2 linked regions of the Arenibacter algicola genome follow. Each later gene encodes a partner of the first gene's protein in a complex. Links are inferred from orthologs where the notes say so. Each region holds a gene or a part of one and is shown in the gene's direction. Other genes may lie near its edges. The genes, in order: carA and carB.

The links.
Region 2: the proteins of carA (region 1) and carB are in contact, whole or in part, in a solved structure (PDB 1KEE), measured with the Escherichia coli proteins. The link is inferred for Arenibacter algicola from one-to-one orthologs.

The regions. Positions count from the first base shown.
Region 1 is NZ_JPOO01000003.1:1,654,997-1,664,479, reverse strand. The notes cover bases 1-2,929. They hold carA (glutamine-hydrolyzing carbamoyl-phosphate synthase small subunit), read left to right. Parts: upstream 1-873; coding sequence 874-1,986; downstream 1,987-2,929. Other genes in these bases: eno (phosphopyruvate hydratase), read left to right, coding at 2,107-2,929; rplQ (50S ribosomal protein L17), read left to right, coding at 219-776; U735_RS0117635 (DNA-directed RNA polymerase subunit alpha), read left to right, coding at 1-161. Outside these bases: more of eno, read left to right, coding at 2,930-3,399; U735_RS0117615 (glycogen synthase), read left to right, coding at 3,550-5,091; U735_RS0117610 (citrate synthase), read left to right, coding at 5,218-6,501; U735_RS0117605 (dimethylarginine dimethylaminohydrolase family protein), read left to right, coding at 6,605-7,519; citrulline utilization hydrolase CtlX, read left to right, coding at 7,631-8,563; U735_RS0117595 (BCCT family transporter), read right to left, coding at 8,795-9,483. UniProt on the Escherichia coli protein: Small subunit of the glutamine-dependent carbamoyl phosphate synthetase (CPSase).
Region 2 is NZ_JPOO01000003.1:242,012-255,633, forward strand. Bases 1-3,431 are described here. They hold carB (carbamoyl-phosphate synthase large subunit), read left to right. Parts: upstream 1-378; coding sequence 379-3,231; downstream 3,232-3,431. Other genes in these bases: rpmH (50S ribosomal protein L34), read left to right, coding at 116-277. Also shown: U735_RS0111225 (Xaa-Pro dipeptidyl-peptidase), read right to left, coding at 3,652-5,502; U735_RS0111235 (arylesterase), read right to left, coding at 5,905-6,621; U735_RS0111240 (ABC transporter ATP-binding protein), read left to right, coding at 6,666-7,355; U735_RS0111245 (ABC transporter permease), read left to right, coding at 7,403-9,901; U735_RS0111250 (MepB family protein), read right to left, coding at 9,924-10,430; U735_RS0111255 (metallophosphoesterase family protein), read right to left, coding at 10,487-11,449; U735_RS0111260 (alpha-glucuronidase family glycosyl hydrolase), read right to left, coding at 11,453-13,622. UniProt on the Escherichia coli protein: Large subunit of the glutamine-dependent carbamoyl phosphate synthetase (CPSase).

The DNA.
Region 1 (9,483 bases):
AAGTTGATACACTTGGAGATCTGGTTTCTTTTAACAAGAACGATTTGATGAAGTTTAGAAACTTTGGTAAAAAATCCTTGACCGAATTGGAAGAATTGGTTATCAACAAAGGTTTGAGCTTTGGAATGGATTTGTCAAAATATAAATTGGATAAAGATTAATTGAACTTTCAAGGGAATTGGGAATACCAAGACTTAGAAAGACTATAGAAAAGAACAATGAGACACGGTAAGAAAGTTAATCATTTAGGAAGAAAGGCAGCCCATAGAAAATCTATGTTGGCAAACATGGCCTGTTCATTAATAGAGCACAAGAGAATTAATACAACTGTTGCAAAGGCAAAAGCTTTAAAGCAGTTTGTAGAGCCATTGATTACCAAATCAAAAACTGAGAATAATCAAACAGTTGAGAAGGGTACTCACAACAGACGTATTGTATTTAAAAGCCTTCGCGACAAGTATGCGGTTACCGAGCTTTTCAGTAGTGTTGCCGAAAAGGTAGCCGACAGACCAGGAGGATATACAAGAATTATCAAATTGGGTAATCGTCTTGGGGATAATGCTGACATGGCAATGATAGAGCTAGTAGATTTTAATGAAATCTACAATGCCGGCAAGCCTAAAAAGCAAAAGACTACAAGAAGGGGTAGAAGCAAAAAAGCAGACGATGCTACAGCTGTTGTTGAAGAAACGGCAAAGGCTGAAAGTGCAAAGGCTGAAGGACCAAAAGTAGAAGAGCCAAAGGCAGAAAAAAAAGCAGATGATGCTCAAGAGTAAAATTGTTATTAAATATTAATAATTGTAAAAGGATAAGCCTAAAAGCTTATCCTTTTTTTATGTTATTTTGCAAAACGAAAAATTGTAACGCCAAAAAATGAAGTATCAAACAAGAAAAAAAGCAATATTGTTGCTTGCCGATGGGACCATTTTTCACGGTAAGGCTGTAGGGAACAAGGAAGGAACTGCCTTTGGAGAGGCTTGTTTTAACACTGGAATGACCGGTTATCAGGAGATATTTACAGATCCATCCTACTTTGGACAGATCATGGTAACCACAAATGCCCATATAGGGAATTATGGGGCAAATGATGAAGAAGTTGAGTCTGATTCTGTGAAGATATCAGGTTTGGTTTGTAAAAATTTTAGTTACCATTATTCCAGGCCCGATGCCGACCTAAGTTTACAGGAATTTTTGGATAAAAATAATCTGTTGGCTATTTCCGACGTGGATACCAGGGCTTTGGTGGGGTACATTCGGGATAATGGCGCCATGAATGCGGTAATATCTACGGATGTGGATAATATTGAGGAATTAAAAAAGAAATTGGCAGAAGTGCCCAGTATGGAAGGTTTGGAGCTTTCTTCCAAAGTTTCTACCAAAGAAGCTTATTATTACGGAGATAAGGATGCAAAATATAAGGTATCTGCCCTGGATATAGGAATCAAGAAAAATATTCTTCGAAACTTGGCCAAAAGGGGTGCCTATATAAAGGTATTTCCGTACAACGCAACTTTTGAAGAAATGAGCTCTTGGAACCCTGATGGATATTTTATTTCCAATGGCCCAGGGGATCCGGATCCATTGCACGAGGCAATTGCATCTGCCAAGGAAATGATAAAATCCGATAAACCATTGTTCGGTATATGTTTAGGGCATCAGGTGTTGGCATTGGCCAATGGGGTTTCTACCTATAAAATGCACAATGGCCATAGGGGTATAAACCACCCGGTAATGAATTTGGTTACTGGTAAAGGGGAAATCACTTCCCAAAATCACGGATTTGCCATCAATAGGGAAGAGACCGAGGCCAATCCCAATTTGGAGATTACCCATCTTCACCTAAATGACAACACGGTTGCGGGAATTAAAATGAAAGATAAGAACGTATTTTCTGTTCAGTACCATCCAGAAGCAAGTCCAGGGCCGCATGATGCAGATTATCTGTTCGACCAATTTTTCGAAATGATCCAATCCACGGTAAACTAAAACGTTATAGTTTTATTTTATTGTTATCAAAGGGTCATTAAAGCCAATTATAGTGGGGTTAAAAGCGCTTCCTTTGCTATATTTGCATAATAATTTAACTAAAAAATAAAAGATAGACATATGAGTATCATCCTAAGTGTTCATGCACGACAAATTTTGGATTCAAGAGGTAATCCAACAGTAGAGGTAGACGTAATTACCGAAAATGGAGTAATGGGAAGGGCAGCAGTTCCTTCAGGAGCTTCTACAGGTGAGCATGAAGCGGTTGAGCTTCGTGATGGTGGAAAAACCTTCATGGGTAAAGGAGTAGGAAAGGCTGTCAACAACGTAAATACCGTTATTGCAGAGGAGATTCTGGGCATGTCCGTTTTTGAACAAAATTTGGTTGATCAAACCATGATAGATTTGGATGGTACGCCCAATAAATCAAAATTGGGAGCCAATGCCATTTTAGGTGTTTCCCTAGCAGTTGCCAAGGCAGCTGCCAATGAATTGGGATTGTCCTTGTTCAGGTATGTGGGTGGTGTTAGTGCCAATACCCTGCCTGTGCCAATGATGAATATTATCAATGGAGGTTCGCATTCTGATGCTCCCATTGCTTTTCAGGAATTTATGGTGATGCCTGTAAAGGCAAATAATTTTTCCCATGCCATGCAAATGGGGACCGAAATTTTCCATAACCTTAAGAAAGTTTTACACGATAGGGGTCTAAGTACAGCTGTTGGGGATGAAGGTGGATTTGCTCCAAATCTTGCAGGCGGTACAGAGGATGCCTTGGATACCATTGCAAAAGCGGTTGAAAAGGCAGGTTACAAATTGGGTGACGATGTAATGATAGCCTTGGATTGTGCGGCTGCAGAGTTTTATGTTAATGGAAAATATGATTATACCAAATTTGAAGGAGATAAGGGTGTAGTTAGAACTTCTGAGGAACAGGCTCAATATTTGGCCGACTTAAGTGCCAAGTATCCTATTATATCCATTGAGGATGGTATGGACGAGAACGATTGGAAAGGCTGGAAGGCTTTGACCGATAAAATTGGGGATAAGGTACAATTGGTAGGTGATGATTTGTTTGTTACCAATGTAGAGCGTTTGTCTAGAGGAATCAAAGAAGGTATTGCCAATTCCATCTTGATAAAGGTTAACCAGATAGGAACTCTAACGGAAACCATTGCAGCTGTTAATATGGCCAAAAATGCTGGATATACATCTGTTATGTCCCACCGTTCCGGAGAAACTGAGGATAACACCATTGCCGATTTGGCAGTTGCCTTAAATACGGGCCAGATTAAAACCGGTTCTGCTTCCAGGTCCGATAGGATGGCGAAATATAACCAATTGTTAAGAATAGAGGAAGAATTGGGGAGTACTGCATATTACCCAGGAGTACAAGCCTTCAAGATTAAATAATACAAAATTAAGTACTTAAAAAAAGCCATTCTATGTAGGATGGCTTTTTTTTTTAAATATCACGGAGGTTTGTTTACTTATCAGAAATAAATAATTATATTATCCTACTTTTATCAATATACCAATATAATTAACCAAATTCTAGATTAAATGAATAACTTTCTATTTGTTGCTGCTGAGAATGACGGTCTTCCAAAATGTAAGGCCGGAGGTATGGGTGATGTGGTTAGGGATGTTCCTCGGCAGATTTCTGAAAGGGGGGACATGGCACATGTAGTTGTACCCTCCTATTCAAGATTACATCAAAATGGAACCTTTATTACCAATCTAAACCTGAACCTACGGGGAATGGTCTATGTTGCAGAGCTTTACGAAGTAGCTCCTAAAAAGGAGTTTGCAAATTTACATCATTATGTAATACATCATCCTGAAATTACCGCAGGGGAAATAGGACATATATACCACGACGATCCGGAAGAAGCTTTTTATACGGATAATATTAAGTTCACCATTTTTTGTACGGCCGTGGCCGAAGCAATCAAGGTCGGGGCTTTTGGGGAGTTGGATATTGTTCATATGCACGATTGGCATTCCAGCCTGGTTTTGTTTTTAAAAACCTATCATCCGGAATATCAGGCTTTAAAGAAAATGCGCTATGTATATACCATTCATAATTTAGCCATTCAAGGTATACGTCCGTTTTATAATAATTACTCTTCACTGGGAAATTGGTTTCCGAATGTTCCGATAGATGAAAGGAAGTTGATGGACTACAGGTACCAGGATTGTATTAACCTTATGGCCGTTGGCATCCGGTTGGCAGATGCCGTACATACCGTTTCCCCTTCCTATAAGGAAGATGTGCTTAGGCCGAGCAATCCGCCCGAATTTATTGGAGGTGAAGGTTTGGAAAAAGATTTACAGGAGGCGAACAATCAAGGAAGGTTGTTCGGGATTCTTAATGGTTCAAATTATAAAAACATTCGCGCGGCCGAAAAGGGATTGTTGTACAGGAATATTGTTAAGGCGCTATTTAGGTGGCTACAGGAGGAATCCAAGAAATACAAGGCAGATTTTCTGGCACATACCGGTGAAAAGGTCATGGAGTATGTTACCGAGAAGCCCAAGTTCATAGTTTCAAGTGTGGCCCGTTTAACGGAACAAAAGTTTTATTTCTTTAAACGTTCCCCTGAAGCATTTGTTGAAATATTGAACCGACTTAAGAAAGTGGATGGAATTTTTATGCTCTTGGGTACTGGTGCCCCTGAGTATGAGGAACTATTTCGTCAATTGAGCTATGAACATAAAAACTTTATTTTCACCAATGGTCAATCGGAGGATTTGATCGATTCCATATATTTGGAGACCGACCTGTATTTTATGCCCAGTTTGTTTGAACCCTGTGGCATTAGCCAAATGTTGTCCATGCGTAACGGCAACCCCTGTCTAGTGCACAATACGGGAGGCTTACGGGATACTGTGGAGCATATGAAAACCGGATTTAGTTTTGATGGCAAGACCTATGATGATAAAATTAAAAATATGATCCTGGTACTAGACCAGGCTTTGGATGTTTTTGTAAATGACCAGCCAAAGTGGAAGGAGATTCAGGATAATGCCAAAAAGATGAGGTTCACTTGGGAAAAATCGGTAGATGATTACTACAAATATCTATATTCCATTAATCAATAGAATTACATTTATATCAGGTTTTTAAAATATTTCATTATTATTCTGTAAATAACAAAATCTTCAATTGTTAACCTTAGGTGTTTTTAGTATTTTTACGGACAATCGAATAAATCAGGAATTTAAGAAATGGCGAATAACGCAACATTAGAATACAAGGGAAAGAAATATGAATTCCCAGTTATAGAAGGTACCGAAAATGAGTTGGCTATAGATATTAAAACTATGAGGGCCGATTCAGGAATGATAACAATAGACCCAGGGTTTAAGAATACGGGCTCCTGCGAGAGTGCTATTACTTTTCTGGATGGTGAAAAGGGAGTTTTAAGGTATCGGGGATATTCTATTGAGGAATTGGCGGAAAAGGCCGATTTCTTGGAAGTAGCCTATTTGTTGATTTTTGGATCCTTGCCAAATCAAGAGCAATTGGATAAATTCCATCAGGATATAAAAGCTGAGTCACATGTAGATGAGGAGATGAAGAAGATCTTGGACGGTTTTCCAAAATCGGCACATCCAATGGGCGTACTTTCCAGTTTAACCAGTGCCCTGATTGCCTTTAATCCAACTTCAGTAAACGTGTCCTCAGAAAAGGAAATGTATTGGGCCATTGTTAGGATATTGGCTAAATTCCCTGTTTTGGTGGCATGGACTTTAAGAAAGAAAAAAGGTTTACCCTTGGATTATGGGGACGACTCTTTGGGTTATGTAGAGAATATTCATAAAATGATGTTCAAAAAGCCCAACCAGGAATACAAAAAGAATAAGATCGTCATAGAGGCTTTGGATAAATTATTGATCTTGCATGCAGATCACGAACAAAACTGTTCTACTTCTACCGTTCGTATTGTAGGATCTTCGCATGCGGGCTTATTTGCTTCTATTTCTGCGGGTATCTGTGCACTTTGGGGACCACTTCACGGAGGCGCCAATCAGGCGGTTTTGGAAATGCTGGAGGCTATTGAGGCCGATGGTGGGGATACTAAAAAATATATGGCCAAGGCCAAGGACAAGAGCGATCCTTTTCGTTTAATGGGCTTTGGGCATAGGGTATACAAGAATTTTGATCCCAGGGCAAAGATTATTAAGCAAGCTGCTGAGGAAGTATTGGGAGATCTTGGTATAGACGATCCAATTTTGGATATAGCCAAGGGCTTGGCCAAGGAGGCCTTGGAGGATAAATATTTTGTGGACAGAAAATTATATCCCAACGTAGATTTTTACTCAGGAATAATATATAGGGCATTGGGTATTCCTACCGAAATGTTTACCGTTATGTTTGCTTTGGGGCGCCTACCGGGCTGGATTGCCCAATGGAGGGAAATGAGATTGAAAAATGAGCCTATCGGTAGGCCAAGACAGGTATATATAGGAGAAACTAGCAGATCCTTTGTTCCTTTGGACAAGAGATAATAGATAGCAACAAATTATTTGTGACTGCCCTTTGTGTTAAATATACGAAGGGCAGTTTTTATTTATCATAATAAGTATTTCTATCTTTACCCAAAAAGCAGCCATGCTAAAGTTGAATGTACAGGATGAAACTTCACGGTTAAGATCGGTGGTTCTTGGAACTGCCAAGAGCTGTGGCCCCATTCCAAAACCTGAAGAGGCCTATGATCCCAAATCATTGGAACATATATTGGCCGGTACCTATCCAATAGAGGCGGATATGGTAAAGGAAATGGACGGTTTTGCACAAGTATTTGCCAAATACGATGTTCAAGTTTTTAGGCCTAGGGTCTTAAAGGATTGTAATCAAATATTTTCTAGGGATATTGCTTTTGTCATAGATAATAAGCTGGTGAAAGCGAATATTCTTCCCGATAGGGAAAAGGAATTTCAAGCTATTAAATATGTACTCAATAAAATAGATGAAGATCAGATAATCTACCCCCCAAAAGAGGTTCATGTGGAAGGAGGCGATGTTATGCCATGGGGAGAATATATTTTTATGGGTACTTATACGGGTGCGGACTACGCGGATTATATTACGGCCCGAACCAATAAAGAGGCAGTAGATTTTATTGCCAGCCAATTCCCCAATAAGAAGGTTAAGGCTTTTGAGCTTAGAAAGTCGAATACCAATGCCCGGGAAAATGCCCTGCATTTGGATTGTTGTTTTCAGCCAGTGGGGACAAATAAAGCCATTTTGCATAAGAATGGATTCCTAAGGGAAGAGGAGTATCAATGGCTGTTGGATTATTTTGGGAGCGACAATGTTTTTGAGATAAGCAAGGAGGAGATGTATAATATGGTGAGCAACGTATTTTCCATATCCCCGGATGTTGTGGTCTCCGAACGTAATTTTACCAGATTGAACAACTGGTTTCGGGAACACGGTTTTACGGTCGAGGAAATAGCTTATGCCGAGATAGCTAAACAGGAAGGTCTTTTAAGGTGTAGCACCTTGCCCTTGGTAAGGGACTAATATTTTTCTAATTTTTTCATAAGACCTGTACCTGGGAATAAATAAACTAATTTTGCACAAATTTAAAGCGGGAACGCTTATTAATACCCAATTTGAAAAGTGACTAATAAAATGCAAATTACCAATACCATTTTGATGGTGCGCCCTGTGAATTTTCGAATGAACGAGCAAACCGCAGTAAACAACTACTTTCAGGAGGACCTCGATTTAAAAAATCAGGAAATAAATGTAAAGGCACAGCAGGAGTTTGATGTTTTTGTTCTTGCATTAAGGGAAAAAGGGGTAAATGTTATAGTTGTAGATGATAAGAAGGATTTGGATACCCCAGATTCCATATTTCCCAATAATTGGGTTTCCTTCCATGCCGATGGAACAGTGGGACTTTATCCTATGTTTGCAGAGAATAGAAGAAATGAACGACGGGAAGATATTCTTGCCTTACTGGAGCAGAGGGGCTTTATTATAGAAAATGTAATGGATTATACCTCGGCAGAGGAAGAGGGTTATTTTTTGGAAGGCACCGGTAGCGTTGTGTTGGATAGGGTAAATGACAAGGCCTATTGTGCACTTTCGGACAGGGCGGACGAGGATTTATTTATAGAGTTTTGTGAGGATTTTGAATATACCCCTATCGTATTCACGGCCAATCAATCTGTGGCAGGCACCCGAAAACCTATTTATCATACCAATGTGATGATGTGCTTGGCCGAAACTTTTGCCGTTATCTGTCTGGATTCCATCGACGATAAAAAGGAAAAAAAGAATGTCGTGAACCATATAAAACAGGATGGTAAAGAGATTATAGCTATTACTGAAAAGCAAATGCACCATTTTGCAGGGAATATGTTACAAGTCTTGGGAATGGGAGAAAAACGATATTTGGTAATGAGCACGGCGGCATACAATAGTCTAAAACCGCAACAGATTCAATCTATAGAAAAGCATTGTGCCATTATCCATAGTACTTTGGATACCATTGAAACCTGTGGAGGTGGAAGTGCACGTTGCATGATGGCGGAGGTGTTTCTACCTAAAAATCAATAAATTTAAAAGTTTTTATTTTTTGTTGATCAAAGGATGATCCTTACGGTACCTCAATAACGTGAGTTCGATATGTATTTTATTTAAAATCAGTTGTTTATATGACATCTGTCCGGTCGAGCGGAGTCGAGACCTCATTGTAAATACATTACAGTAAAATAACCTCTCGACTCCGCTCGAGGGGACCGTAGCATTTATTATAACTTACATTAAATCAATGTATTGATAATATTTTTATGTCGAACTCACGTTCAATAGTTCTTTAAGAAATACCATGGCCATAAATACCATAAAAAAGGCAAATGGCAATGATGTGATAATCAGTAGCTTTTGGGCGGCAACCAATATATCTACCTCTGGTTTGGCATTGCCCAATAGAATTAGGGCAATCGTGGCCAAAAAGATAAACAATGACCAAATTAAGCGGTGCTTTTTGCTAGGGTCTTTTTTACCCCTGTCCGAAAACATACTCAGCACAAAAACAGCCGAGTCCACAGAGGTTACCAAAAAACCGATCAGTAGTAGTATGGTAGTTATATTTAGGAATGTAGAGAAGGGGTAGTTTTCAAAGAATACAAAAATTGAAGAAAACACTCCATTAAACTCGTTGTTATAGCTTCCCCATCCCTCAATAAGTTGGAAGGCCGAGGTGCCAAAAACTGAAAACCAAAAAAAAGTGCCCAAACTGGGGATGATCAGTACTCCCAATAACAACTGCCTTAGGCTACGCCCTTTGGAAATCCTTGCAATAAAAATCCCTGTAAAGGGAGCCCATGCCAACCAAAAGGCCCAATAGTAGAAAGTCCAATCGGTTAGAAAAGTTATCCCCGGGTCATAACTCCCATAAGCCAGGCTTAAAGGAATGAAGTCTAGGATATAATGTAGTGTGGCGGCTAAAAAATTGCCCAATATCTTAAGAATAT
Region 2 (13,622 bases), 1.4 Mb from region 1 along the record:
TTAGATTTGCCAATGCAAAAACTCTTTGTATATTTGCAGCCGGATTTTGCTGTCGATGAAGCAAAATTAAAGATTGTCAAAAAGAAATTTAAGCATACTATAAAAATACGCTACGATGAGCAAAAGAACATTTCAACCATCAAAAAGAAAGAGAAAAAACAAACATGGTTTTAGGGAACGTATGGCTACTGCCAATGGTAGGAAAGTTCTTGCTAGAAGAAGAGCTAAAGGAAGGAAAAAATTATCTGTATCCTCGGAGCTGAAGCACAAAAAATAATGATAGAATTGTTTTTTTAAAATAACAAGGTGTTACTTTTTCCGAAGTAGCACCTTTTTTTTGTCCAATTCCCTTTTTCATATATATAAATAACTAGTAAAATGCCCAAAAGAAAAGATTTAAACACTATTTTAATTATTGGTTCTGGACCCATCGTTATTGGTCAAGCGTGTGAATTTGATTATTCAGGTACACAGGCATTGAGATCTTTAAGAGAAGATGGTATAGAAACAATCCTCATTAACAGTAACCCAGCAACTATCATGACGGACCCAACCATGGCCGATCATGTATACTTGAAACCATTGACCACAAAATCCATTAGGGAGATTTTGGAAAAACATCCCAATATAGATGCGGTCTTACCTACTATGGGTGGTCAAACAGCATTGAATCTTTGTATAGAAGCGGACACTAAAGGAATTTGGGAAGATTACGGAGTAAAGATCATAGGTGTAGATATAGACGCCATCAATATTACGGAAGACAGGGAGAAATTCCGTGAGCTAATGCTCAAAATTGGTATTGGCATGGCACCCCAGGCAACCGCTACTTCCTTTCTAAAAGGAAAGGAAATTGCCCAAGAATTTGGATTTCCATTGGTAATCAGGGCTTCCTATACCCTTGGGGGTGCAGGAGCTTCCATAGTCTACAAACCAGAGGATTTCGACGAACTTCTTAGTCTTGGATTGGAAGTTTCCCCAATTCACGAGGTAATGATCGACAAAGCCTTAATGGGGTGGAAAGAATATGAACTGGAGTTACTTAGGGATAAAAATGATAATGTAGTTATTATCTGTACCATTGAAAATATGGATCCCATGGGTATCCATACCGGAGATTCCATTACGGTAGCCCCGGCTATGACACTGTCTGACACAACCTTCCAGAGAATGCGTGATATGGCAATTCATATGATGCGCAGTATCGGGGATTTCGCAGGTGGATGTAATGTTCAGTTTGCCGTTAGCCCTGATGAAAAGGAAGACATTATTGCCATCGAGATCAATCCTAGGGTTTCCAGATCCTCAGCATTGGCATCAAAAGCTACTGGGTATCCTATTGCCAAGATAGCCGCGAAACTGGCTATAGGGTATAATTTAAATGAGTTGAGCAATCAGATTACAAAATCTACCTCCGCCTTATTTGAACCTACCTTGGATTATGTAATCGTAAAGATACCACGATGGAATTTTGATAAATTTGAGGGCTCGGATAGAACTTTGGGACTCCAGATGAAATCGGTAGGAGAGGTTATGGGTATTGGCCGTTCTTTTCAAGAGGCCCTGCACAAGGCCACCCAGTCTTTGGAAATTAAGAGGAACGGACTTGGAGCTGACGGTAAGGGATATACCAATTATGATGAAATTATAAGCAAACTCACCATCCCTAGTTGGGACCGTGTTTTTGTGATTTATGATGCTATTCAATTAGGGATTCCGTTGAGTAGGATCCATGAAATCACTAAAATAGACATGTGGTTTTTAAAGCAATACGAAGAGCTGTACCAACTGGAAAAAGAAATTTCCAACTTCAACGTGGAAACACTTTCCAAGGACCTACTTTTGGAAGCCAAGCAAAAAGGATTTGCCGACAGGCAGATTGCCCATATGCTGGATTGTTATGAGAGTGAAGTTTATAATAAACGTGTTGCCCTCAACATTAATAGGATTTACAAACTGGTCGATACCTGTGCCGCCGAGTTCAAGGCTATGACCCCTTACTATTATTCTACTTTTGAGGCGGAAATAGAAACTCCGGACGGGAAGAAATATGTAGAGAACGACAGTATTGTAACCGACAAGAAAAAAATTGTAGTCCTAGGTTCAGGACCCAACCGAATTGGACAGGGTATAGAGTTTGATTACTGCTGTGTACATGGCGTATTGGCCGCATCGGAATGTGGTTACGAGACCATCATGATAAACTGTAATCCCGAAACGGTTTCCACGGATTTCGATATTTCAGATAAACTTTATTTTGAGCCTGTATTCTGGGAACATATCTACGATATAATTAGACATGAAAAACCAGAGGGCGTTATTGTTCAACTTGGAGGCCAAACAGCCCTTAAGTTGGCAGAGAAACTGGATAAATACGGTATCAAAATAATTGGGACCAGTTTCAAAGCATTGGATCTGGCGGAGGATAGAGGAAGTTTTTCCAATTTATTGGCCGAGAACAATATTCCATTCCCTCAGTTTGGTGTGGCCGAAACGGCCGATGAAGCCTTGGCTCTTTCAGACGAATTGGACTTTCCACTACTGGTTAGACCATCTTACGTTTTGGGTGGACAGGGAATGAAGATTGTCATCAACAAGGAAGAACTGGAGGAACATGTGGTAGATCTTCTGAGAAAAATACCTAATAACAAATTGTTATTGGACCATTATTTGGATGGCGCCATTGAGGCAGAGGCAGATGCCATTTGTGATGGGGAAGATGTTTACATCATCGGAATTATGGAGCATATAGAGCCATGTGGAATTCACTCCGGGGATTCCAACGCTACCTTACCCCCCTTTAATTTGGGCGAATTTGTCATGCAGCAAATAAAGGACCATACCAAGAAAATTGCCTTGGCCCTTAATACTGTGGGACTTATAAATATTCAGTTCGCCATAAAGGATGATATTGTATACATCATAGAGGCCAACCCTAGGGCGTCCAGAACGGTACCCTTTATTGCAAAGGCTTACAAGGAGCCATATGTAAACTATGCAACCAAGGTAATGTTGGGAGAGAAAAAGGTAAAGGACTTTAATTTTAATCCGCAATTGGAGGGCTATGCCATAAAGCAACCGGTATTTTCCTTTAATAAATTCCCTAACGTAAATAAGAATTTAGGACCTGAAATGAAGAGTACCGGGGAGAGCATTTTGTTTATAGACAGTCTTAAGGACGACGAATTCTACAACCTGTATTCTAGGCGTAAGATGTACTTGAGCAAGTAGTTCCATGATATATGGAAATTGGAAGATATTCACTTTCAAATAAATAAAGAACTCCTTTTTCTATTAGGTTAGAAAAAGGAGTTCTTTTATGATAGACAAAGGTCCTGTTAAACATTCTGTTATGCCCCCCAAAACCAAATTGGGCAAACGCCCTGCGTCCAGATAACCTATCCTACGGAACGTGAGTTCGACATAAAAATACGAGCAAGACATTGATTACGTGTAAATTAAAAAAATGTTACAGGCTCCTTGAGCCTGCCTTGTCGTCAGACAGGCCTGCCCGGCTGCAGACAGGCGGAAGCGAGAGGTTATTGAACTGTAACGCTTTTAAAATGAGGTCTCGACTCCGCTCGACCGGACCAGTATTATATAAACAACTGATTTTAATATAAATATATCGAATTCACGTTACATCATTATTTATTCAGTAGCTCTTTTAAAGGATTCCACACCTCCAACAACGGGTAAGGTTAAAGTAGTTACATCCAGATCAACCGATAATTCTGTTCCAGGATCGGGCAAAAGCGTGAATTCCCGATCACTTGAGAAAATCATAAGTGCAATTTGTTGGCCTTTGGGTATAATCTGATCGTCCGGCATCAAATCGAAAGTTAGATTGTAGAACTTTCCAGGAACCAAAGGCTCACTGTGGGTAATGGAACTATAGTTTTGAGGGTCTGCCCAACCACGGGTTATAATATTATCTGTTATTTTTACATTCTTACCATCATTCCAAGGCAATGAAACCAACCAAACCGATAAATTGGCTGCAGCCTTGTTGCTCGCTACAGCAATACTGATTTTGGAGGTACCTGATAGGTGAATATCCTTGGTAAGGGTCGGTGTAACATAAAGCAGGCGATGATTGGTGTTCTCTGCCTTGGCCAAAGTTTCTCCTGAAAAGGAAAAATTATCGACAAGGGTTTCCACCCCTTGAGCGGGCATCTTTTCAGTACTTAATCCACCTTTCTCCGGTGCGCCTCCTTCCAGATATAAAGTTACATCTGCTGCTTCGGGATTTGGATAATCTTTATAAGGTGTTGGATTTAGTTTGTCATCATTCTCTCGAACAATCCAGGCCTTGGCATCTTCTTCCACACCCTTTTCAATACCATGTAGATATCGGGTGAACCACCTGTTCATCATTGCTAGCGGAGGTTCTCCTCCATGTCCGTTCTGGTGATAATATATTTGGGTAGGCAAGCCTTTGTCCTTGGCAGCCTTATAAATCCTATAGCTATGCTCTGGCATTACGTTCCAATCATTAAATCCGTGTGCCATCAATAAAGCAGCCTTCATGGGGGCCATTTCGTTTAAATAATCACGGCCGGCCCAGAAATCGTTGTAATCACCAGTAATCCTATCCATACCGTTTTTCATTTCGGTATCTCTAACAACCTTATTATTATGAGCTCGTTTAGTCTCGTCCCCGCTATGTATAAAGTCGTAAAGTACATCTATATCTTCCCCTAAATACCCTCCTGGAGAGCGTACAAGGCCATTGGACCTATAGTAGTGATAATAGGAAGTATTGGGAGCGATGGGGATTATAGCCTCCAATCCCTTAACTCCCGTGGTGGCGGCCGCCAAAGGTATTGTACCATTATAGGAAGTCCCGGTCATACCCACTTTGCCTGTAGACCAATAGGCCTTTACTTTTTCTTTACCATATGGCTCCGAATACCCCTTTGTCCTACCACATAACCAATCTATAACCGCTTTTGGGGCCAAGGACTCATTGTCCCCACCTACGGTAGGAGAACCTTGGGATAGGCCTGTGCCAGGGGAGGAGGAGTGTACCACAATATAACCACGGGGTACCCAGGTCTGAATATGTGAGTTGGAAATATAGGGTCTTTCACCAGTCCTGACTACCTCGGGGTGCAAACGCTCTTTAGGACTTTCCCCTAATTCATGGCGTACATCCCAAAACATCTCATTCAAATTGGAGGCCACACCGGCAAAATAAGGACTACTAATGTAAATAACCGGTAATTTAAGTCCTTCTGTTTCAGTTTGGCCAGGTCTAGTGACCGAGACGTGCATTCTGTCTTTCTTGCCATCCCCGTCGGTATCAAACTCTGTTTCAACCCAAAGGTCATGCGTTATCCATGTAGATTCGTCACTAAACCCAGGTACGACCTGGGCTTCACCGTTCTCAAAAATTGGAACGGATTTCTTTTCCAATAAGGTTTCACTTTTCTGGGCGCTAACTATGGTAAGTACTCCAAATACAAATGTGATTAAAAGTGCAATTTTGTTTTTTATCATAATGGACTTTAAATTAATATATAGGATTTAGGTTTATATTATCAAGAAGGTCAGGATGTTGATTCAAGACCAATTCAAGGTTAAACACAAAATTGGTTCCAATACATGTTTTTGGGAAGGTAATTGATTGTACGCATCAATCCCTATATCATATAAGGGGCTGGATAGATAAGTGCCTAGATTCAAAGAAACTGGTAATTTGATTGGAATGGAATTTCTAAAATTCATATAGACGGGAAATAAATAGCAATTATATGTGGCGAAAATATTCAAAAATTGTGCCACAAGGTTTCCAATAAGTTAGCAAATCTATATGGTTTTTCATTTCCTATAGATTCAATAAGTAGTCTAAAATTTTAATGAAAGGTCAGGTAGAATGTATTTCAATCCGCTATAACAAGATCACTCTGTAATGGTTTTGGCAATTATAGGCCATATATTATTGGCTATAATCTTCTGTCCTTCGGCTGTGGGATGTATTCCATCGGGTTGATTTAGTTCTGGATTTCCTGCCACGTCCTCCAAAAGGAATGGAATTAGGCCAATCTTATTCTTTTTGGCAAGATCTGGAAATATATCCCTGAATTCGCTCGTATAATCCTGACCCATATTGGGGGGAATTTGCATTCCGGCCAGAATAATGGTCGTATTGGGATTTTTTTGTTTCACTACATCTATAATTTCCTGTAAGTTCCTACGGGTTTCTTCCAATGATATGCCACGTAAACCGTCATTGGCCCCAAGTTCCAATACAAAAACGTCTATGTCTGAATTAAGCACCCAGCCAAGTCTGTTTTTGCCACTGGCCGTAGTTTCGCCACTTAAACCGGCGTTCACTACTTTATAGGCCAACTGAAGGGAATCTACCTTCTCTTGGATCAAAGCGGGAAACGCTTCATTGGGGTCCAAACCCATACCCGCAGTAAGACTATTCCCAAAAAACAAAATTACCTTGCTTTCACTCTTGGTTTCAAGCTTGCTTTCAACGGCATTTTCCTTTTTTCCTTCAGCATCGGCCTTCTTGGTGGCCATATTTCCGCAAGAAGTGAAAAAAATGATTAATAAATAAGAAAATCTTAACAAGGTTCGCATGGGATATAGGATTAAAATCAAAATCATTTCAGTATTTTGCCTACTTGGGAAAATCATGAAATAAAAATTATATGGCAAAGATATTAAACGTAGACAATTTAGGGAAAATCTATACTAGTGGCTCTAAAAAACTTACGGTATTGCAAGATATTACCTTTAACGTGGAGGAAGGGGATACTTTTTCCATTGTAGGCCCTTCCGGAAGCGGTAAAACCACGTTGCTCGGTATATGTGCGGGTCTGGACCAGCCAGATTCGGGTACGGTAACCTTATGCGGAACGGAATTAGGGAGTTTAAACGAAGATGAAAGGGCCATACTGCGCAATAGGAATATAGGATTTGTTTTTCAGGATTTTCAGTTACTGCCAACACTTACCGCTTTGGAGAATGTGGCCATTCCGTTGGAATTAAGAGGAGATAAAAACGCCATGAACAATGGGATGGAACTACTGGAGAAGGTAGGCCTTCAAAATCGATTCCATCATTACCCATCCCAACTCTCGGGTGGGGAACAACAGCGCGTTGCCTTGGCCAGGGCATTTTCCAATAAACCTTCCATATTATTTGCCGATGAGCCTACCGGTAACTTGGATGCGGAAACAGGGGAAAAGGTGATTCAACTACTCTTTCAGTTAAATGCGGATGCCGGTACTACCTTGGTTATAGTTACCCACGATTTGGAATTGGCGGCCAAAACAAAACATATATTAAGATTAAAAGGTGGTAGGATTATTGCCAACCAAGAAACAACAGCATTGTGAACGGATATAACAGCACTTCAAAGTCCGGGTTCCTATGGCTTCTAAAAATGGCATGGCGAGATGGAAAGGCGAGTAGAAGGAAACTTTTTCTTTTTATGGCTTCGATTATTATGGGGATTGCCGCAGTAGTCTCTATCCAGTCTTTTGGCGATAATCTTAAAAAAAATATTTCCTTACAGTCCAAATCCCTAATGGGTGCCGATTTTATAATCGATAGTAGAAACCCACCAAATGAAAGGGTAGAAAAAATATTGGATTCCCTTGGGGGGGCCAATGCCAAAGAAATAAATTTTCCTTCCATGGCGGCTTTCATAAAAACAGGAGCTTCCAAATTGGTACAAGTTCGTGGGATTGAAGGAGGATTTCCTTTTTACGGTATACTAGAAACAGTACCAATATCAGCAGCGGATAACTACCAACAAAATGGTGGAGCCTTGGTAGATGCTACGGTTATGCTGCAATATAACCTACAAGCAGGGGACAGTATTAAAATAGGGGAAGTTACCTTTCCAATTTCCGGGTCATTGAAATCGATACCCGGTAGCTCAGGCCTGTTCAGTTCTGTAGCTCCTCCCGTGGTGATTCCCTACAGATTTATCAAAGAAACTGGACTGATACAGAAGGGTAGTAGGCTGGATTACGAATATTATTTCTTTCAACCAGATACAGATCTGGAAGCCCTGGATAAAAAATTGGATCCCATATTGGATGCCGAGGGCGCCGATTTGGATACCCACACCTCTACGAGTGCCAATTTGGGCCGCAGATATGGGAATTTTGGAAAATTTCTTAATCTGGTCGCTTTTATTGCCCTCCTTCTGGGCTGTATTGGCATTGCAAGCGCCATTAATATTTATATAAAGGAAAAATTGAGATCGGTAGCGGTTCTAAAATGCTTAGGAGCAACCAAAAAACAAACTTTCTTAATTTATTTACTACAAATTGCAGTGCTTGGATTGATTGGGGGAGCTATAGGTACCGTATTCGGTATAATTCTACAGCAAATATTCCCTTTGCTTCTGGGAGACCTACTACCCGTGGATGTGCAATTGTCCTTGGCGCCGAAGGCAATAGCCATGGGACTTCTATTGGGTCTCTTTATGTCCATTCTTTTCGCCCTTTACCCTTTAATGGGCACCTTGTACGTTTCGCCACTTCAAGCATTAAGAGTACAGGAAGTGGATAGTTCAAGGTCTAGAAAGGGACTTATTTTGGTCTCCCTGGCTATTCTGACCTTCTTATTTCTTTTTTCATATTGGTTATTAAAGGATTGGAAATATTCCTTGTCATTTGTTGCAGGCATTGTGGTAACCTTTGCCATAATGGCCGGTTTGTCCGCATTTGCCATGAAGGCTATAAAAAAATACTTTCCAACTTCTTGGGGCTTTACAGCCCGTCACAGTTTATCCAACCTTTTTAGGCCGCAGAACCAAACCCTGACCTTGGTCTTGGCAATTGGCATAGGCACCTTTTTGATCAGTACCCTATATTTTACCAAAGACTTCTTACTGGCCAAATCTTCCATGGGAACAGATGCCAATAGTCCCAATATAATTCTTCTGGATATTCAGACAGAACAGAAGGAAGCGGTTGCCAATACCATAAGGCGCGACGGTCATCCCGTATTGACGGATATCCCAATTGTTACCATGAGGGTAAATAGCATAGAGGGGAAGTCTGTGAACGAAATTAGAAAGGATACTACTTCCACAATTAATCAGTGGATATTGAACCATGAGTTCAGGGTAACCTATAGGGATAGCCTTATTTCCTCGGAAAAATTGGAATTTGGGGAATGGGTCAACAAAGTAACTTCCATGGAGAAAATACCTATTTCCGTGAGTGATAATTTTGCAAGGGATGCGAAGGTGGAAGTGGGGGACAAGCTAAGCTTTAATGTACAGGGGGTAATCATGAATACTGTGGTAGCCAGCATTAGAACCGTGGATTGGGGCAGGATGCAGTTAAACTTTTCCGTTGTATTTCCCTTGGGTATTTTGGAAGAGGCCCCACAATTTACAGTGCTCACAACTAATGTACCTGATGAAAGTGCATCGGCAAAGCTACAAAAGGAACTTGTAAAGGTATTTCCCAATGTATCCATACTGGATATACGACAGATCTTGGTGGTAATTGAGGGCTTGCTGGACAAAATTTCATGGATTATTAATTTTATGGCATTTTTCAGCATACTTACGGGAATAATTGTGCTAATGGGTGCGGTAAGGACCAGTAAATATCAGCGCATACGTGAAAGTGTGCTACTAAGGACTATTGGAGCCAAGAGTAATCAAATTCTTAAAATAGTGGCCTTGGAGTACCTTTATTTGGGTGTTTTGGGAGGTTCATCCGGAATTTTGCTGTCCTTGGTAAGTAGTCAATTACTAGCTTTCTTCGTATTTGAATCGGCTTTTACACCTTCGTTATTTCCATTTTTAGTGCTGTTCCCAGGAATTACTTTACTGGTCTTACTGATAGGGTTAACGAATAGTAGAAGTGTTATAAAAAGTCCACCATTGGAAGTATTGCGTAAGGAAGCTAGATAGCCGTTTTACCCCTTAATTATTATTAGTTAGGTAGATAAAGGGCTTTTGCTTTGGCAAGGTCCGTTTTTGAGTGATGTCCAATCTCCAAAAAATATTCCAATTGCCATTTTTGAGTAGATTGAGCTGTTTTGTTGGTAGGTAGGGACCAAGGGGGATAAACCCTAAAACCTCGTTTCCCTTCGTTTTTCCTATGGGAAACTATTCCTTTATCCATTAGTGTGGCTTTAGGAAATACGAATTGTCCTAAATGTGGTCCCTCTTGGACATTTATCACGAATAAATCTGCCTTATCGGACTCTTCATATGGCGTTGTTTCACCATCCGTATTTCTTTTCCATAAGGTTACGAATTGTCCAATTTTTTTTGGAGTGATTTTAGCCTTTCTTGATACAACATATAAGGCATTCAATTGAAATGAAGAAGCTTCATATTCTTTACTTTCCTTTTCCCGTACATGGTTTGATACCTTTAGGCCACAGAGCGAATAGACTTCTTCCAGTATAGTAGTAAAATAGGTATTTGATGTCATATTCATTTTGATAATTCACTTCAAATTGCAGCTAAATTAGTAAGCATTTTAATATACTAAATATTGTTTTCGGCTAATTTAAGTCTTTCGGCTTCCCAACCATAATCCACATATTCCCAAGAAAAATCATTTCCACTTATTTTAATTTTTACAAAGCCTTCCTTGGTATTGTGCCTTCTTCCTTTCCAACCATTGCCTGCAATGGAGCCTCCCGTTAAAAAATGAAATCGATCGTTGATGAATCCGTATTCCTTCCAATGTATATGTCCCTGTAGAACCAGCTTTAAATTATGCCCTTCAAGGATCTTAAATACATCCGAAGCATTGTTCACTGTTCTACTACCTTCGCTACCGTTTAATTGGGAATAGGTGCAGATCATGGGAATATGGGTGGTAATGATAATTGGAGTGCTTTTATCCAGCTTTGCAATATCTTCCTTTAACCATTCCAACTGTTTTTCATGAAAGATACCCTGATATCTTTTGTTTTCGGTTACGTCCAAGGAGTTGAGAGTTATAAAATGCCACCCTTTATGATCAAAAGAATAGTAAGTGTCCCCAAAATGTCTTTCCCACATACCGTATTTATAATCTGGATGATCTTCAGATTCGGGACTTTCTTCATAGATGGCAAATAAATCGTGATTGCCGATGCAGTTATAAACGGGCATATTAAAGCCCTTGCTCATATCTTTATAAAGAGTAAACAGGGATTCACTTTGGTCAAAATTCCCGCGCATGGTGTCATATACGAGATCCCCTCCGGTAATTACAAAATCGGGATTCAATTTATTTACCTTGTCTATGGCCATCTGAAACCCCTTGGGCGCATTCATTTCCGGTTTTATGTGTATATCCGTTAGAAATGCGAATTCGAAAGAATCTCCATTTTCTTCTGTTGCTTCCTTTTCACTTGAACCTTGACAGGAAATCTGGGTAAATGGTATGGCTACAGCTGCCAAGCCCGATTGAAGCAAAAACTTTCTTCTGCCGCCTAAATCTTTTTTTTTGTCCTCCATGACCTACTTTTTATTTAATTCATCTTGGTTTATAATCCATATCTCGGAAACTTGGGACCCCCTTTCTCCCTGACCACAGCTCCATTCCAGTTCCAGTATACCGTCCTCTAAGGTTTTGTTAGGAACCTTAAACTCGTAGATAGGTTGGTCACCTGTAGTAATGAAGTCATGTATCATAATGTTCTCTGCCATTAATCTAATTTTTGAACGAAAGCGCCCTGTATAACCCACCCTAATTAAATAGGAGCCTTTGGGATCCAAATCAGGATACACCATTTTTAAAGGTTCATCATATAAGGCCGTAACTTGGTTCATCCAAGATAGTGGCGTTGTATGGCCGTCAAAGCCTACAGCCGTTATCTCATGTACCCATTCTTCACCTCTTAGACCTACCCCAAAACCGACCCTTGGCGATTTTAATCCACCTGGATCTTCTTCATAACTATAATTGGAAACTACCCTGTTCCAACTTGCTGGTGTCCCAAAATTATCATAATATCCACCGGGACCCGGGTTGTTCCGCTCCAATAAATTGGCTATTGCCTTCAATTTATCAGCTTCATCTCCATTTTTTTCGATTAAGGAAAGTTGGTCTATCAGCCACATACCGTCATTCAAAGGCACATCAATATTATCTATAAAATTTCCTCGCCCAGCAGCCGCAAAGTGTTTTCCCACGGTTAATTGGGCACCTATACTTTCAAACAGATCATTGGCCAAGGCATAACATCTGTTTTTCCATTCGGACATAATTGGTTGCTGTTTGGCCTTATATAAGGTTTTCATAGCTTTTTCTATAGCATCAATTGTACCTATAACTTTGGCTGTCGACAATATTTCCCTTGCCTGCTGCTCCAATTCCGTCTCATAAATCAATCGTCTATATTGATAAGCGTCGAAATAGGCTCTTATGAGTCCCATTTGAAAACGGTAATTACCTAAAACTTCCTTTGTCGCATTCTTTTCCAGATTCTGCCACTGCTGCAAGGTTCTAATTACCCCATCGTTGGTAAGTAATGGACCTTGAAGGTTTTTTTCCAAGGCCATTAATCCATGGGAAACTGTCTCTTTATAATTGGGGCCAATAAAATAGCGAGCATAATCCCGCAAGGTTTCCATAACGGGTGTTTTTGGATCCCAATCCTGATCGCTCCATATCATTTTATTAACATCGTCATTGGTGCCTTCGGAATAACTTATACTTCCCTGGGCATATTGGTCAAAGGCGTTATGAATTATTTTCTGGTCATTGGGCCTAGGATTTATACACTCCCTCCCCAAGGTAATGGCATAGGCCAGATCCCAATGTGGAATGGGATATTGGCTGCTAAGACTATGGGTTATATCCGGGTACCTTCGTATCGGAATTCCTGGATTAAGGCGTTCCCTAATTTCTTTAATCGGCGTTTTTATCCAAGGTCCAAATACAATGCCACCAAACCACGGGTACTCTTTGTTTACATGTTCATAAAAAGTTTCGAACCAGGCATTTGTGGGCCTAAAAACCTGAGGGGAAACCCATATTTTGGCGTTAGGATGGTATTCATGCAGCACTTTGGCTTCCTTTTCCAACCAGCTGAACAATTCATCCGGCTCCAAATCCCCTGGATCTCCACCTGGGACAAATAGTGCATCCAATCTGGGCACGGCTTTGAATACCTTACGGCGCTCCTCAATTTCCAACTTCAATGAGTCGGGACTTGTATAGTCCGACCCCAAATTGGGATACCACATCCAAACATCCATGCCATATTTATCACATATTTTGGATTGTTCCACAATCATTTCGATAGCTGGAATCTTCATATGAACACTGGTGAAATCATCATCGGTACGGGGAGGCATTATTTCAATACTATTGGCTCCAAAAATTGCCAGATCCCGAATATAATCATCAAATTGCTCCACAGAAAATGCGTCATAGGAATTGGTCTTTGGCCGGTAACCCAATTGGTGACCACGTATGGGATATGTCGGACTGGAAGCAATATTCAGATCAGATGGTAACAATATTTGGCCCTGGGACAATTCCAATTTCCTTAAAAGTTTTCCAATCCCATATAGTACCCCTCTGGAATCGTACCCCACCACGAGGACTACATTTTTTTCTGAAACTACGGCCAATTTATAACCTTCCGCTTTTATGTCTGGCATAGTGGCCAATAGCTGCTTG